3 regions of the Lentibacillus daqui genome follow, and region 3 is predicted to be linked to each of the others. Evidence: riboswitches for the same ligand, from Rfam matches in the RefSeq annotation. Region 3 holds a riboswitch; each other region holds the start of a gene.

Region 1 (4,625 bases), 120 kb from region 3:
TCCAGCTGCCAAGAAAGGGTTTCTAATGCCCAAGGACGATGATGCTTGGGATTTTGAGCCAAAAGATCGCTGGGATCCGACATGGACTGGGCGGCTGGAAATCAAACAAAGCGATATTTATGCAGGAAAGATTAGCATGCTACGTGCATGGTCCCCATACGTATTGATTGCATTGATGCTGCTGCTTTCCCGAATGACTGTCGTGGGAGATTGGCTAAAAGCAGCAACTATTGAGGTTCCAAATATTTTTGGGACAGACATCACGTCCAGCTGGGAAATCCTCTTTTCTCCAGGTTTTATTTTTATTGTTGCATCTGTTTATGTGTACTACGCTCATGGCATGAAAATAAAAGAATATGCACAGGCTTGGAAGGATTCCGGGAAAACAATGCTTGCCGCAGGTTCCGCGCTTGTTTTTACCGTTCCAATGGTACAAGTATTCCTTAATTCGGATGGTGGAGCGGCTGGTTACGCTGAAATGCCAATCGTCCTTGCAGACGGTGTCGCAAATCTGGCGCAAACGGCATATCCATTTTTTGCAACATTTATCGGTGGGCTAGGTGCATTTGTCGCTGGAAGTAACACGATCAGTAATATGATGTTTTCCTTGTTCCAATACGGCGTTGGTGAACGAATCGGCGGAGATCCAACCTGGATGGTCGCACTGCAGGCAGTAGGTGGAGCGGCCGGTAACATGGTCTGTGTGCATAATGTTGTCGCAGCCGCAGCCGTTGTTGGTTTAGTCGGAAAAGAAGGGCATGTCATTCGCAAGACCCTACTGCCATTTGTCTATTACTCCCTATTAATTGGTTCGATCGGCTATTCGATCATGTGGACATCCGAAAAAGGCATATTTAACATCGGATCGATCATTGCTGTCATTATTTGGGCAATTGCTATCTACTTCATTGCCACGAATAAAAAACGACTAAATGCGCTAGAACAAAACATTGCTTCGTAGCGTAAAATAGGAATGAAATATGAAAAAAGTTTGTTCATCCATTCATACTTACAAAATATATAAAATTCATTGACAAATCCTCCACACATGGTATGATACAAGCAAAGGTAAAATTTAATAAAAAACCGCTAGGGGTGCCTTCCAAAAAGGCTGAGATTAAAGTGTGACTTTAAGACCCTTGGAACCTGAACTGATTAATATCAGCGTAGGGAAGTGATGTGGAACAATAGATGTTCAAGGAATGTAACATAGGCTGGTAAAATTTCTTCATTTCTTGTATTTGTCCATAGTTGTTCAAAATAATGAACAATCTCAGGTGTTCTCAAATAATTATCCAACCACTTTCTCGATGCGCTGTCATCTTGAAAGTGGTTTTTTGTTTTGCTGAAAGGATAGGTGTTCATGGAATACAACAAAACATGGAAAAGGAAAAAGGATATAAACGCCACTAAGGAATTACATGTCGTCTCAACGGGTCAACAAACCGCTGAAACACTTGTACAAATAGTGGCAATGATTCATAAAGGTGTTAACAAGATTCATTTACGGGAGAAAAGTTGGACAGCTGCCGAACTAGTCCGGGTAATTGAAGCTTTAACGGATCGCGGTGTGCCGCTCGAAAAAATTATTGTTAATGACCGTGTTGACATTGCGCATATCTTAGGAGCAAATGGTGTTCAGCTTGCCCATCATAGTATCGATGCTTCATTGGTCATGCAGGCTTTTTCATCATTAAAAATCGGTTGTTCGATACATTCGCTTGACGAAGCAATCAAGGCAGAAAAGAAAGGGGTTGATTATCTTCTATATGGACATATTCATTGCACGAGATCAAAAGAGGGAATGACACCGAGAGGACTAAATAACTTGCGAAAACTCACGCAGCAAGTAACCATTCCCGTTATTGCCATCGGAGGAATCACACCTGAAAATACACATGACACGTTGGCAGCCGGGGCGAATGGAATTGCCGTTATGTCAGGCGTTTTCCAAGCAGATGATCCAGTGCGCGCAGTCATGAATTATCGTAAAGCAATGCATACGCAGGAGGTGATCCTATGAAGTTACGAGTAAATGGTGAACGGATTACCATTCCGTCTTCGGTAGCAACCATCACTGAGTTACTCGCATATATCCAAGTGAAGAATCCTGTCACTATTGTCGAACATAATGAAAATATTTTGGAAAAACATGACTATGACAGTGCAAAATTATCGGATGGAGACAAAATAGAATTAGTTCAATTTGTAGGAGGCGGTTGACTTGCTAACAATTGGAAATAAGCAATTTAATTCAAGATTATTATTGGGTACAGGAAAATATCCGAATTTTGATATTCAAAAAGCAGCGATTGAAGCATCGGAAGCAGAAATCTTAACGTTTACCGTTCGCCGGATGAATATTTATGAGCCAAACCAGCCCAATTTCCTGGAAAAACTGGACGTAGAGAAATTTAGTCTTTTACCGAATACGGCTGGTGCAAAGTCAGCGAAAGAAGCCGTACGACATGCCAAGTTGGCAAGAGCATCGGGACTATGTGACATGATCAAAGTGGAGGTCATTGGTTGTGATAAAACATTGCTGCCAGATCCGCTGGAAACATTAAAGGCAACGGAAGAATTGCTAAAAGAAGGATTTATTGTTTTACCGTATACTTCCGATGATGTGGTACTAGCCAAAAGGTTGGAGGAGCTTGGCACACATGCGATTATGCCTGGGGCGTCACCAATTGGCTCGGGGCAGGGAATTATCAACCCGGTTAATTTGCGTTTTATCATTGAGCAAACAGAAGTTCCTGTGATTGTTGATGCCGGAATCGGCTCCCCGGCCGATGCAGCTTATGCAATGGAACTTGGTGCAGACGCTGTTTTATTAAATACGGCGGTTTCAGCGTCTAAAGATCCGGTCAAAATGGCAAAAGCGATGAAGCAAGCAGTGGAAGCTGGTCGCTTAGGATATGAAGCTGGGCGTATCCCGAAAAAACGGACCGCCACAGCAAGCAGTCCAATGGAGGGAATAAGTATTGGCTGAAAAATCAATACCTACTCAAAAACATGATCAAAATACGAACGAAAAGGGACAGGTGAAGGGATGAATGATCGTTATTCCAGACAGACGTTGTTTAAGTATATTGGTGAAGAGGGCCAACAAAAAATGGCGGGAAAACAGGTACTTATCATAGGTGCGGGTGCGCTTGGCACAGGAAATGCAGAATCGCTGGTTCGTGCGGGTGTAGGAAAAGTAACCATTGTCGACCGTGATTATGTAGAATGGAGCAATTTACAGCGGCAACAGCTTTATGTGGAATTGGATGCAAAAAACCGGATACCTAAAGCTGTTGCTGCAAAAAAACGGCTGCAGCAAATCAATTCCGAGGTAGACATTGAATCACATATTTTAGATATCACACCACCGGAAATGGAGCAACTGATCAAAGGAGTCGATTTAATTATTGATGCGACGGATAATTTTGATATTCGCATGATCATCAATGATATCTCGCAAAAATATCAAATTCCATGGATTTACGGGTCGTGCGTGGGTAGCTACGGCATAAGTTTTACAATTGTGCCAAAGGAAACACCATGCCTCCATTGTCTTATGGAAGATGTCCCGATTGGTGGTTTAACCTGTGAAACGGCAGGAATCATCAGCCCTACTGTTGGAATGGTCGTTGTACAACAAACCATTGAAGCTTTCAAAATACTTACGGAGAATTGGGATGCACTTAGAAGAAAGCTAATCTCCTTTGATCTATGGAGTAATCATCATTCATCAATTGATATATCAACGGTGAAAAAAGCAACCTGTTCGTCTTGTGGAGAAAATCCAACATATCCTTTTCTTTCCTATGAAAATCAAACAAAAACAGCAGTGCTTTGTGGAAGGGATACGGTTCAAATTAGACCCGCCAAAAGGCAAAATCGCAATCTGCATGCGATTGCTAAAGTGCTTGCCGGAAAGGGTGGAAAAGTGGAACAAAATCCCTTTCTACTTTCATATACGATTGACGACCAACGTCTTGTCTTGTTCCGAGATGGCCGTACATTGGTACATGGAACGAATGATAAAATAAAGGCAAAAACACTTTATTATCGTTATTTTGGATAGAGGGAATGGTCACTTTATAGCTTGTGTAGTATAGAAATTCAAATTCATAAAAACAAGAGGGATGCTTTGTGGCTGTTTTGCAATGGTTCGTTGATCTTGGCGCTAGTGTCATGCTTCCTATTATCGTTTTCATCTTTGCCCTTATACTGGGAACGAAGGTAGGAAAAGCTTGTCGCTCAGGATTAACAGTGGGAATTGGATTTATTGGATTAAACCTGGTTATTGGTCTGTTGACAGATAGTCTGGGACCGGCTGCACAGGCAATGGTAGACCATTTCGGGTTGAAATTACATACGATTGATATTGGTTGGCCAGCTACATCAGCCATTTCGTATGGGACGGTTTTAGGCAGTTTGGCAATCCCGATTGGAATTGGTGTAAATAGTTTTTTATTGATGCTTGGATGGACGAAAACATTAAATATTGATCTTTGGAACTACTGGCATTGTGCGTTCACAGGGTCACTTGTCTATTCGATGACAGGTAACTTTGCACTGGGGTTGCTTACGATAATTGTCCATTTATTATTGATTTTTTTATTGGGGGATATCAT
Region 2 (4,625 bases), 690 kb from region 3:
CAAAGCCAACAATCAATCCAATGATCACCGATGCATTGGTCCAGCCGTTTGTACCTGCAGTACTGAAACCGTACAGGATACCGCCAAAACCAAGTGTTGAGAGAACAATTGCCAGGATGTCGATGTCTGGAAATGTCTGTTTGGTTACATTCTTTAAGAAAATAACCGAGAAGATAATTGTTAATACAGCAATTGGAAATATAATCCAGAACAATAACCGCCATGAATAATTTTGTACTACAAACCCTGACAGTGTTGGGCCTACAGCTGGTGCAAAAATAATGGCAATCCCAATAATCCCCATTGCACCACCACGCTTTTCAACCGGGAACAAAGCCAATACAACCGTTGTTAATAGTGGCATAATAATCCCTGCGCCAACTGCCTGAATAACGCGGCCAGTCATTAAGATAATAAAAGTTGGTGAAATGGCACAGATTAATGTACCTGCAGCAAATAAGCTAATTGCAGTTATAAATAGCTGTCTGGTTGAAAACTTCTCCATTAAAAATGCAGTAATTGGGATCAGCACACCATTAACCAGCATAAATCCGGTCGTAATCCACTGTGCAGTGCTTTCCCCTATATCCAGGTCCTCCATGATCGAAGGCAAGGCCACATTCATTAACGTTTGATTCAACAGCGATACAAACGCACCAAGAATAATAACCGCAAGAATGGGGCCTTTTTTTATATTCGTTGCATTACTTGTAGTTGTTTCAGTCATGCTTTTCTTTCATCTCCTATTCCCTAAGTTATTGATTTTCCACATCCTCAAAATTCCGTAATAATTTTGCGGCTGTGTTCTTAAACTGATTTAACTCTTCCGTTGATATCCCATTGAACAATTTTTCAATAAATGCTTTTCGGGCAGCATTCATAGCCTTGACCATTTCCTTTCCGCTATCGGTAATGGACAGGTAAACAACCCGGCGATCTTCTTCCGTCCGTTTCCTTTCCACATATCCGCCCTCAACAAGCTTATCGGTAAGACCTGTCAAGCCGCCAGTAGTGATGGAAAGAACCATTGCTAGCTCAGAAGCACGTTGTTGTCCCTCATAATATAATTTATAAAGGACAAGTGCTTCTGTTCTGGAGAAAGCCGATTTCGTATGCTTTCTCCATTCTCCGGGGATTTTCTTCGTGATTTTCCGGAAAATGCCCTCCAACTCAAGGAAATCATCCTTCTTCATGACTTCCCTCCTTATATAAATATTATCTCACTAAAAAATATCTTATCACTAAACAATTTGATAACAAGATGATATTATACGCTCATGATTTTGGAGTGTCAACAGGTTTTTAACCTTAAAATGAAGCTTATGCAGGTTTGCGCCTTTACTTGTTTTAAGGCTGCGCTTACATCTAATGTAACAACATATTTTAACTCCCTCCAACCGCCAGGCAAGATAGAGGTAGAAGTTACAATTTTTCTTCACATTATAAAACGTGATTCATAAGTGACAAACCAATCCTTCTCTGTTAAGATTATTGCAACAGGCAAATTTCATAGTATTTACACTACTAGGGGTGCCCCGCATGCGGGCTGAGAGGAAAGTTGCATTTCTTTCCGACCCTTATGGACCTGATCTGGCTAATACCAGCGGAGGGAAGTAGTTGTGACAAATCACGATAAACTTTTCTCTACGCAAGCTGGGTCCATCATAAGGATCTAGCTTTTTTTATATGCCATGGAAACATGGAAAGGAGGAATTGGATGAACCGGACACGTTTATTAACAACGATGGCTGTTTTTGTAGCCATTGGAACAATTGGATCCCAAATTCTCTGGTTTCCTGCAGGAGTTGCTAAAGCCTATCCAGTACAGCATGCGGTGAATGTGCTGGCAGCCATCATACTTGGCCCAGCCCCCGCTGTTATGATCGCCTTCATGATCGGACTGATTCGTAACTTGCTTGGTCTTGGCTCCATTTTGGCGTTTCCCGGCGGCATGATTGGCGCATTTCTGGCAGGTTATCTTTATCGACGGTTCGGGAAAAAGATTTGGGCGGCAATTGGTGAATTTATTGGAACCGGTATGATTGGCTCTTTGTTTGCTGTACCGTTTGCCAACCTCTTGATGGGAAGTTCAGTTGGTGCATTATTTTTCTTCCCGTCATTCCTGGTAAGCAGTGGAGCTGGGGCGTTGATAGGCTGGATTATTGCAGCTCGGTTGAAACAACGAAACGTACTGCCAAACATTTAAAAACTGGAACAAGGGAGCCCCTTGTCCCGAAAGGATGATGACAAATGAGACAAATACCTTGTGCACTGACTATTGCTGGTACTGATCCTAGTGGCGGTGCTGGCATTCAGGCCGATTTAAAAACATTTCAGGAATTTAAATGCTATGGGATGTCGGTGATTACTTCCGTGGTTGCCCAAAATACAACCGGGGTTCAGGATGTACAGCACATTTTAACGGACATGATTGAAGAACAGCTGGATTCCGTTATTTCAGATATCCCGTTTCAAGCGTTTAAAACGGGAATGATTGCCAATACCGCGATGATGAAAAGTATCGCCGGCAAGATAGAAAATATTCCTGTCCCTTTTGTAATGGATCCGGTCATGGTCGCGACAAGTGGTGATTCATTAATTGACGAGGAGGCGCGTGACTATTTACGCAACAATCTGCTTTCTCTGGCTACATTAGTCACACCCAATGTACCGGAAGCAGAATATCTAACAGGGCAATCGATTAGCACCATGGATGATCTAAAAGAGGCCGCTGAACAAATTGTAAATAAGTATGGAGCAGGTGCCGCGCTTGTTAAAGGCGGTCATTTAGCGGGGGATGCTGTCGACTTTTTGCACGATGGCAACAAGATACACCGTTTTTCATCTGAACGCATTGAAACAAAAGATACCCATGGAACCGGTTGTACCTATTCAGCGGCAATTACCGCGTTATTAGCTAAAGGCAATCCGCTTTTAGAGGCTGTCAACGCCGCCAAGCAATATATAACGGCTGCCATCGGTCATTCGTTTGCAATTGGTCATGGCAGTGGTCCAACAAATCATTGGGCACCACGAATCGAGGAGGTCAGCAAATGAATCAGAAGGTCATACAGGAAGTAAGGGAGAATCGTCCACTTATTCATCATTTAACAAACCAGGTTGTCATGAACTTTTCTGCCAATGGATTATTGTCGTTTGGGGGAACACCAGCGATGGCAAACGCAAAGGAAGAAGCACGGGAAATGGCTTTAAACGCGAATGGTCTCCTGATAAATGTCGGTACCATTACACCATCTGAGGTTACCGCAATGATAAAAGCGGGAAAAGCTGCTAATGAAAAAGGAATACCGGTCGTGCTTGATCCGGTTGGCATTGCAGCAACACCGTTTCGGGATACGGCTGTGAAGCAAATCCTCAACGAAGTAAATCCGACTGTGATCAAAGGCAATGCTGGTGAAATTGCCTATCTGGTCAATGTTCCTTGGGAGACAAAAGGACCGGACGCTGTTGGTGAAGGAAATATTGCCGAAGTTGCTGCCAAAGCCCAGGAAAAATATCAAACGGCTGTTGTTATTACCGGAAAAACGGATATCATTTGTAGTGGAAATTATTTTAAAGAAAACCAGACCGGACATCCGTTGCTTACAAAAATTACTGGCGCGGGATGCCTGCTTGGGTCGATTTTGACAGCTTGCCTTACAACCAAGGAACCGCTGGAAGAGCAAATGCAAACCGCCGTGGAATTTTACGGACTCGCCGCAGAATATGCCGCTCTAAATCCAAATGTATCCGGGCCTGGTACATTTCTGGCTTATTTTATTGATGCTCTATCATTAGATGCGGATCAATTGGGATAGCGCTGTGAAAGGGCAACCTAAATCTATGAAACAGCTGTCTATCCCACACCTTCCTCATTGTTCATTTACTCTTGACTAAAAGTGGGGGTATTATAGCACGTTCATGGTGTGGTAAACTGAAATTATATCAACTAAAAATGGGAGGAATCACATCAATGGGTTTCCCGTTCCTACGTAAACAATTAAGAAAGTATTTTATCATGGGCAGCCAGGATTGCGAACAATTTGACCCTGTAGAAGTTCTTGAATCAGCCCTTGCAGCTGGTATCACCGCCTTTCAGTTTCGAGAAAAAGGGGAAGGTTCTTTAACCAGCACAGATAAGCTGAAGTTGGGAACAAAACTGCGCGACTTGTGCACCCATTACCAGGTTCCATTTATCGTAAACGACGACATAGAACTGGTAGCATTGCTTGATGCAGACGGTATCCATGTGGGACAGAATGATCTATCGGTCGAACGAGTGAGAGAGCTTTTCCCGGACAAGGTAATTGGGCTTTCTGTATCAAACCCGGACGAAGAAGCGCAAAGTCCCATCCACCTTGTCGATTACCTTGGTGCCGGCCCTGTTTTTCCTACCCAATCGAAGGCTGATGCCAAGGATGCTGTTGGTGTAGCATGGATTCAAACATTAAGATCGAGATACCCTAAATTTCCTATTGTTGGGATCGGGGGAATCACTACCCAAAATGCTGCATCAGTAATTGAAGCAGGTGCGGACGGGGTATCGGTTATCTCCGCAATTACCAAAGCTGATAATATAGAAGAAGCCGTTCAGAAATTATAATTTAAAGCTGCCCTTTTTCATA
Region 3 (4,625 bases):
AATTGAAATGCCCATTAACATGGAAACAACCAGTATCACAAACAGTATCCCGTACGCTGTAATCCGCTTAGTCATCGAATACATCTGGATAAATCACTTTTCCAAGTTCCTCAACACCATCAACCAATCGTGGACCTGGACGGTTAACCAGATCTTCGTCCACATCATAAATTTGTTCGTTTTTAACTGCTGATACATCCTCCCAGCCATCTCTTTGGGTTATTTCGGCAACGGGATCGTCCACATATGAACCGTATGTTGTAATAATCACATCCGGATTGCTTGCAATAGCCTGTTCCTCATTTATTTTTGGCCAGCCTTCCTGATCACCAGCAGCATTTTCCGCATGGATAATTGTTAATAGCTCGTCCATAAACGTATTTTTTCCAGCGGTATAAATATCAGGTGATGGGGAAATTTCCATGTAAACCTTTTTTTGGTCATCTTTATCAATGGCATTTGCCTTATCCTTAAGTGCAGTTAATTTTTCCTTCATATCATCAATAATCTGGTCAGCCTTATATAGTGTTCCTGTGGCTTGTCCAATCAAATGAATTGAATCGTAAACCTCATCAAAGTTATTTGCACTGGCAACAACCAATACCGGAATGCCCGCTTCTTCAATTTGTTTAAGTGCTTTCTCGTCATTGGTTTGATCTGCAAGCACCAATTGCGGATCAAGTGAAAGAATTTTTTCCACATTTAATTCCAGCCCACCGATTTTTTCCTTTTCGGATGCCTCTTTCGGAAAATCATCATGGTCAGATACACCAACAATTTGATCGCCAAGTCCCAGGTCAAAAGCAATTTCCGTATTACTTGGTAAAACCGAGACAATTCGTTCCGGTTTTTCATCAATGGTTAATTTATATCCATTCCCATCGGTCACTGTTACCGGAAAAGCCTGTTCCTCCGTCTGTTCTGTTTTAGTATTGTCTGCATTATCCTTTCCTTTTTCAGCGTTATCATCTGAATTTCCACAACCGGCTAAAATTCCTAAAAATAAGATAGCAGTGAATAAAACCAAATAAATCTTTTTCATGATCGTATTGTCCCCCCTAGTGTTTACAAAATAGCGCTACAAAGCAGTCTTCTCTCATAACCATGGATAAGCAATAAAAAAACACCTCCTATTAAAAAGGGGTGCTACTCATTAACAGTAGATGGATACTTATTTTTGACAAAGCAGTACCATCCAGCCAAGTTGCACACCTCCCTATCCGCGTAGGTTCATGGTGTTTCAGAATCAGGCAGTGTCCTGGCTCATGGTTACCGTTGCCCTTCCCTTCCCATACAAACCTATGTACAGTGGATTAAAAGGCAACAACCATTTACAGTGGCGGGACCGCGTCGGATTTACACCGAACTTCCATTTTAAGTCTATTATTCCGTGTTCAAAAAGAGGCACATCAGCCAGAATTCATTCGAACCTCTTGAACAGTTGCGCTAGACACCCGAGTCTGTTACACGAATATTTTATTTCCTCTTCCAGTATACAACATCCATGTCAAATCGAACAGGTAAATGATGAAAAATGACATACAATATAGATAAACAAAATACAAAATCATAATTAGCTACAGATTCTCACGGCAGATAGGAGAGTAAAAATAGGAGGAATCTATCGAGAGAAGAGCGGTCACGGGCGATGGGAAAGAAAAAGCGTGAGGAATCTACCGTGAACAGGGCGTCAATACCATCCAAAATAGAAAAATACAATCCGGATTGAATAAAGGACAGTCCCCTAAAATGGTAGAGGACTGTCCTTTTATTAACCTGCCCTTCGCTGCTGACCTATTTGTTTCGCCGAGGTGATGATTTGTCCTGCCTTTGAAACGATCAATCCCAAAATAACCGCACAGGCGATTGAGACAGCGATATAGGTGATGCCATTGGTAACCAGCGAATAAATAAATGGTGATTTCCCCGCCTCAATGGCATACTTCTTAAAGAAGATAACCCCAGCGACAAAATGCCAAAAATAACGTGTCGCCCCGCCAACAAATATGGCAATCGTCATCCATAACAAAGCATGTCCTTTGTGTCCCTTTTGTAGGTTCCCTTTGACTTGGTGATAAAACAGCCCTGCAAATCCAATACAAGCAAAAGCAATAAAATATTCAATAAATGCTTGGGTAGGGGTAAGTATCCATGCCTGACCAAGCGCAATTTGTAGAAGTCCCCAAAGAAAACCAGATAGGCTGGCCGCTACGAATCCCCAGCGAAAGGCAACGATAAATATTGGGATCATCGCAAAAGAAATGGAAATCGACGGTCCAAAACGCAATGATGGCAATAGATCCAGCACCATCGCAAATGCCGCAAGTATGGCCACTTCTATCAGTGTTTGCAAACTTAATTTTCGCATATAAAAATGCCTCCTTCAGAACGAACCAAAAGGGAGACATTGGTGAAATATACGGATTTTTATCGGGCAGCCATAAATCCAGCGAACCATCCGCATTTACTCACCACATCCCTACGCTAGTGCTAACTAACAGGTTCAAAGGGTCCGAACAATAACGTTCTCTCTCAGCTTTAAAGCTCCCCTTGTGGTTGCGTTATCATTTTATTTAATCTCATCATAGCACATGCCGGTCAATCATGCACTCTTTTTATTCATTAATTTCAATAATAGATTTTGGTGCTGACCTTTTATTTGTTGAGGATTCATGTACCCTCCACATGTCCCATTGCATTGCTTGCTGGTCTTTGTTATTGTTAATCCTATGTCAAAACTTTATCAGGGGGATTCATGAAGAAAGTTACAAGGGTTTTTTACATAACATTGGTAATAGTCGTCTTAGCCGTGATATTTGGTGTGGCATTTCCTTCACAATTTGAACGAATAACTGGCAACATAAAGGATTTTGTAGCTACTACATTCGGTTGGTATTACATGCTGTTGATGGCGGTCATGCTCATCGTTGCAATCATCATTGCCATTAGTCCATACGGCAAAATTCGCCTTGGCAAGGATCATGAACGACCCGATTTCTCAACACCAACATGGATTGCTATGTTGTTTTCAGCTGGTATGGGGATTGGTCTTGTTTTCTACGGGGCAGCGGAGCCATTATTTAACTATGCACTTGATGCTGCCACAGAGAAACCAGGTACTGATGCAGCATTTAAGGAAGGGCTTGCCTATAGCTATTTCCACTGGGGCGTACATATTTGGGCTATGTATGGTATTGTGGCACTGTCATTGGCTTTTTTTCAATTTCGTAAGGAAGAACCAGGATTGATTTCAGCAACATTAAAGCCGTTATTTGGAGAAAAAATGAACGGTCCGCTTGGTGTGCTGATCGATGTACTATCCGTATTTGCAACTGTATTCGGTGTAGCAACCTCGCTTGGTTTTGGGGCAGCGCAAATTAATGGAGGGCTTTCGCATTTATTTGGTATAAATGTTGGTTTTACCGCACAGTTTGTCATCATTGCTGTGGTAACGGTTCTCTTTATTGCTTCAGCGTGGTCAGGTTTGAGCAAAGGGATTAAATATTTATCCAATACCAATATGGTGCTTGCCGCTCTTTTACTTGTTATCGTCATCATCGTCGGCCCTACATTGCTCATACTGGATATGTTTACTGATACGTTTGGAAAGTATATGCAACATATTGTGGAAATGAGCTTTCGCACAGCTCCACTTACAGGGGACAATCGGGAATGGCATAATAACTGGACCATTTTCTTTTGGGCATGGTGGATTGCATGGGCGCCTTTTGTTGGAATGTTCATTGCCCGTGTCTCTCGTGGGCGCACCATTCGGCAATTTTTGTTAGGCGTCATGGTGATTCCAACATTATTTACTTCAATATGGTTTGCAGCATTTGGGACAACGGCAGGTGATGTACAAAATAGCGGAGTAGATTTGACCCAATACACGACAGAGCTTGTATTGTTTAATATGTTCGATCAATTACCATTATCATTCATCCTTTCCATTTTTGCTATTTTGCTAATTGGCTCGTTTTTTATTACTTCAGCAGACTCAGCAACGTTTGTTTTGGGGATGCAGTCAACACATGGTTCGTTAACCCCGCCGAATAATGTCAAGATTATCTGGGGAGTTTCCCAATCAGCTGTAGCATTGATTCTGCTCTATGTCGGTGGATTAACGGCAATTCAGAATACGATTATTATCGCGGCATTACCATTTTCCTTTGTAATGATTTTGATGTTATTTGCCTTGTTTAAGGCGTTGAATAAAGAAGTATCATGATTTTGCATACAAGCAATCGCCAGGACTGCCATTGCTAACGGGCAGTCCTGGTGATTTTAGTGGGATATTGTATTCATCTTATTTTTCATCGCCAGCAGTCTGTTGTGCATTAAATGTCCATTCCAGGTTTAAGGAGTCGCCTTGGAATTGGTTTTGATCTTTTCCGTCATCAATAAATTTAAACTTGACAACCAAATCATGTTCATCCCCTGCTTCCAATCCTTTCTTCCCTAGTAAAGGACTGAATACTTCATCATGTACTACTTCCGGATCCATATCTTTTAGTTCAGCTAATGTTGTTTCGTAAATAACCTCATTTAGTTGATCGGCATTATATAGGAATTCAACCTGAATATATTTACCGAAGTCATCCGTGTTATCCCCTTTATCATCAATC

What was found. Region 3 has a riboswitch for thiamine pyrophosphate ahead of thiT (energy-coupled thiamine transporter ThiT). Riboswitches for the same ligand answer to the same signal wherever they lie in the genome.
Region 1: it holds a riboswitch for thiamine pyrophosphate, as region 3 does, so the genes downstream of both, tenI (thiazole tautomerase TenI) here and thiT (energy-coupled thiamine transporter ThiT) in region 3, are expected to answer to the same signal.
Region 2: it holds a riboswitch for thiamine pyrophosphate, as region 3 does, so the genes downstream of both, thiW (energy coupling factor transporter S component ThiW) here and thiT (energy-coupled thiamine transporter ThiT) in region 3, are expected to answer to the same signal.

The regions. Positions count from the first base shown of each region.
Region 1 covers NZ_CP114176.1:913,548-918,172, forward strand. Annotated here, with positions in the region: gene O2S85_RS04790 (L-lactate permease) at 1-961, shown strand, start outside; TPP riboswitch at 1,082-1,190, shown strand; gene tenI (thiazole tautomerase TenI) at 1,364-2,023, shown strand; gene thiS (sulfur carrier protein ThiS) at 2,020-2,223, shown strand; gene O2S85_RS04805 (thiazole synthase) at 2,225-2,992, shown strand; gene O2S85_RS04810 (thiazole biosynthesis adenylyltransferase ThiF) at 3,053-4,072, shown strand; gene O2S85_RS04815 (PTS galactitol transporter subunit IIC) at 4,141-4,625, shown strand, end outside.
Region 2 covers NZ_CP114176.1:343,289-347,913, reverse strand. Annotated here, with positions in the region: gene O2S85_RS01855 (DHA2 family efflux MFS transporter permease subunit) at 1-727, opposite strand, end outside; gene O2S85_RS01850 (MarR family winged helix-turn-helix transcriptional regulator) at 756-1,193, opposite strand; TPP riboswitch at 1,517-1,629, shown strand; gene thiW (energy coupling factor transporter S component ThiW) at 1,718-2,206, shown strand; gene thiD (bifunctional hydroxymethylpyrimidine kinase/phosphomethylpyrimidine kinase) at 2,251-3,057, shown strand; gene thiM (hydroxyethylthiazole kinase) at 3,054-3,818, shown strand; gene thiE (thiamine phosphate synthase) at 3,974-4,603, shown strand.
Region 3 covers NZ_CP114176.1:1,029,073-1,033,697, reverse strand. Annotated here, with positions in the region: gene O2S85_RS05290 (FecCD family ABC transporter permease) at 1-84, opposite strand, end outside; gene O2S85_RS05285 (ABC transporter substrate-binding protein) at 68-1,042, opposite strand; cobalamin riboswitch at 1,233-1,427, opposite strand; gene thiT (energy-coupled thiamine transporter ThiT) at 1,772-2,368, opposite strand; TPP riboswitch at 2,460-2,561, opposite strand; gene O2S85_RS05275 (BCCT family transporter) at 2,756-4,228, shown strand; gene O2S85_RS05270 (CalY family protein) at 4,307-4,625, opposite strand, start outside.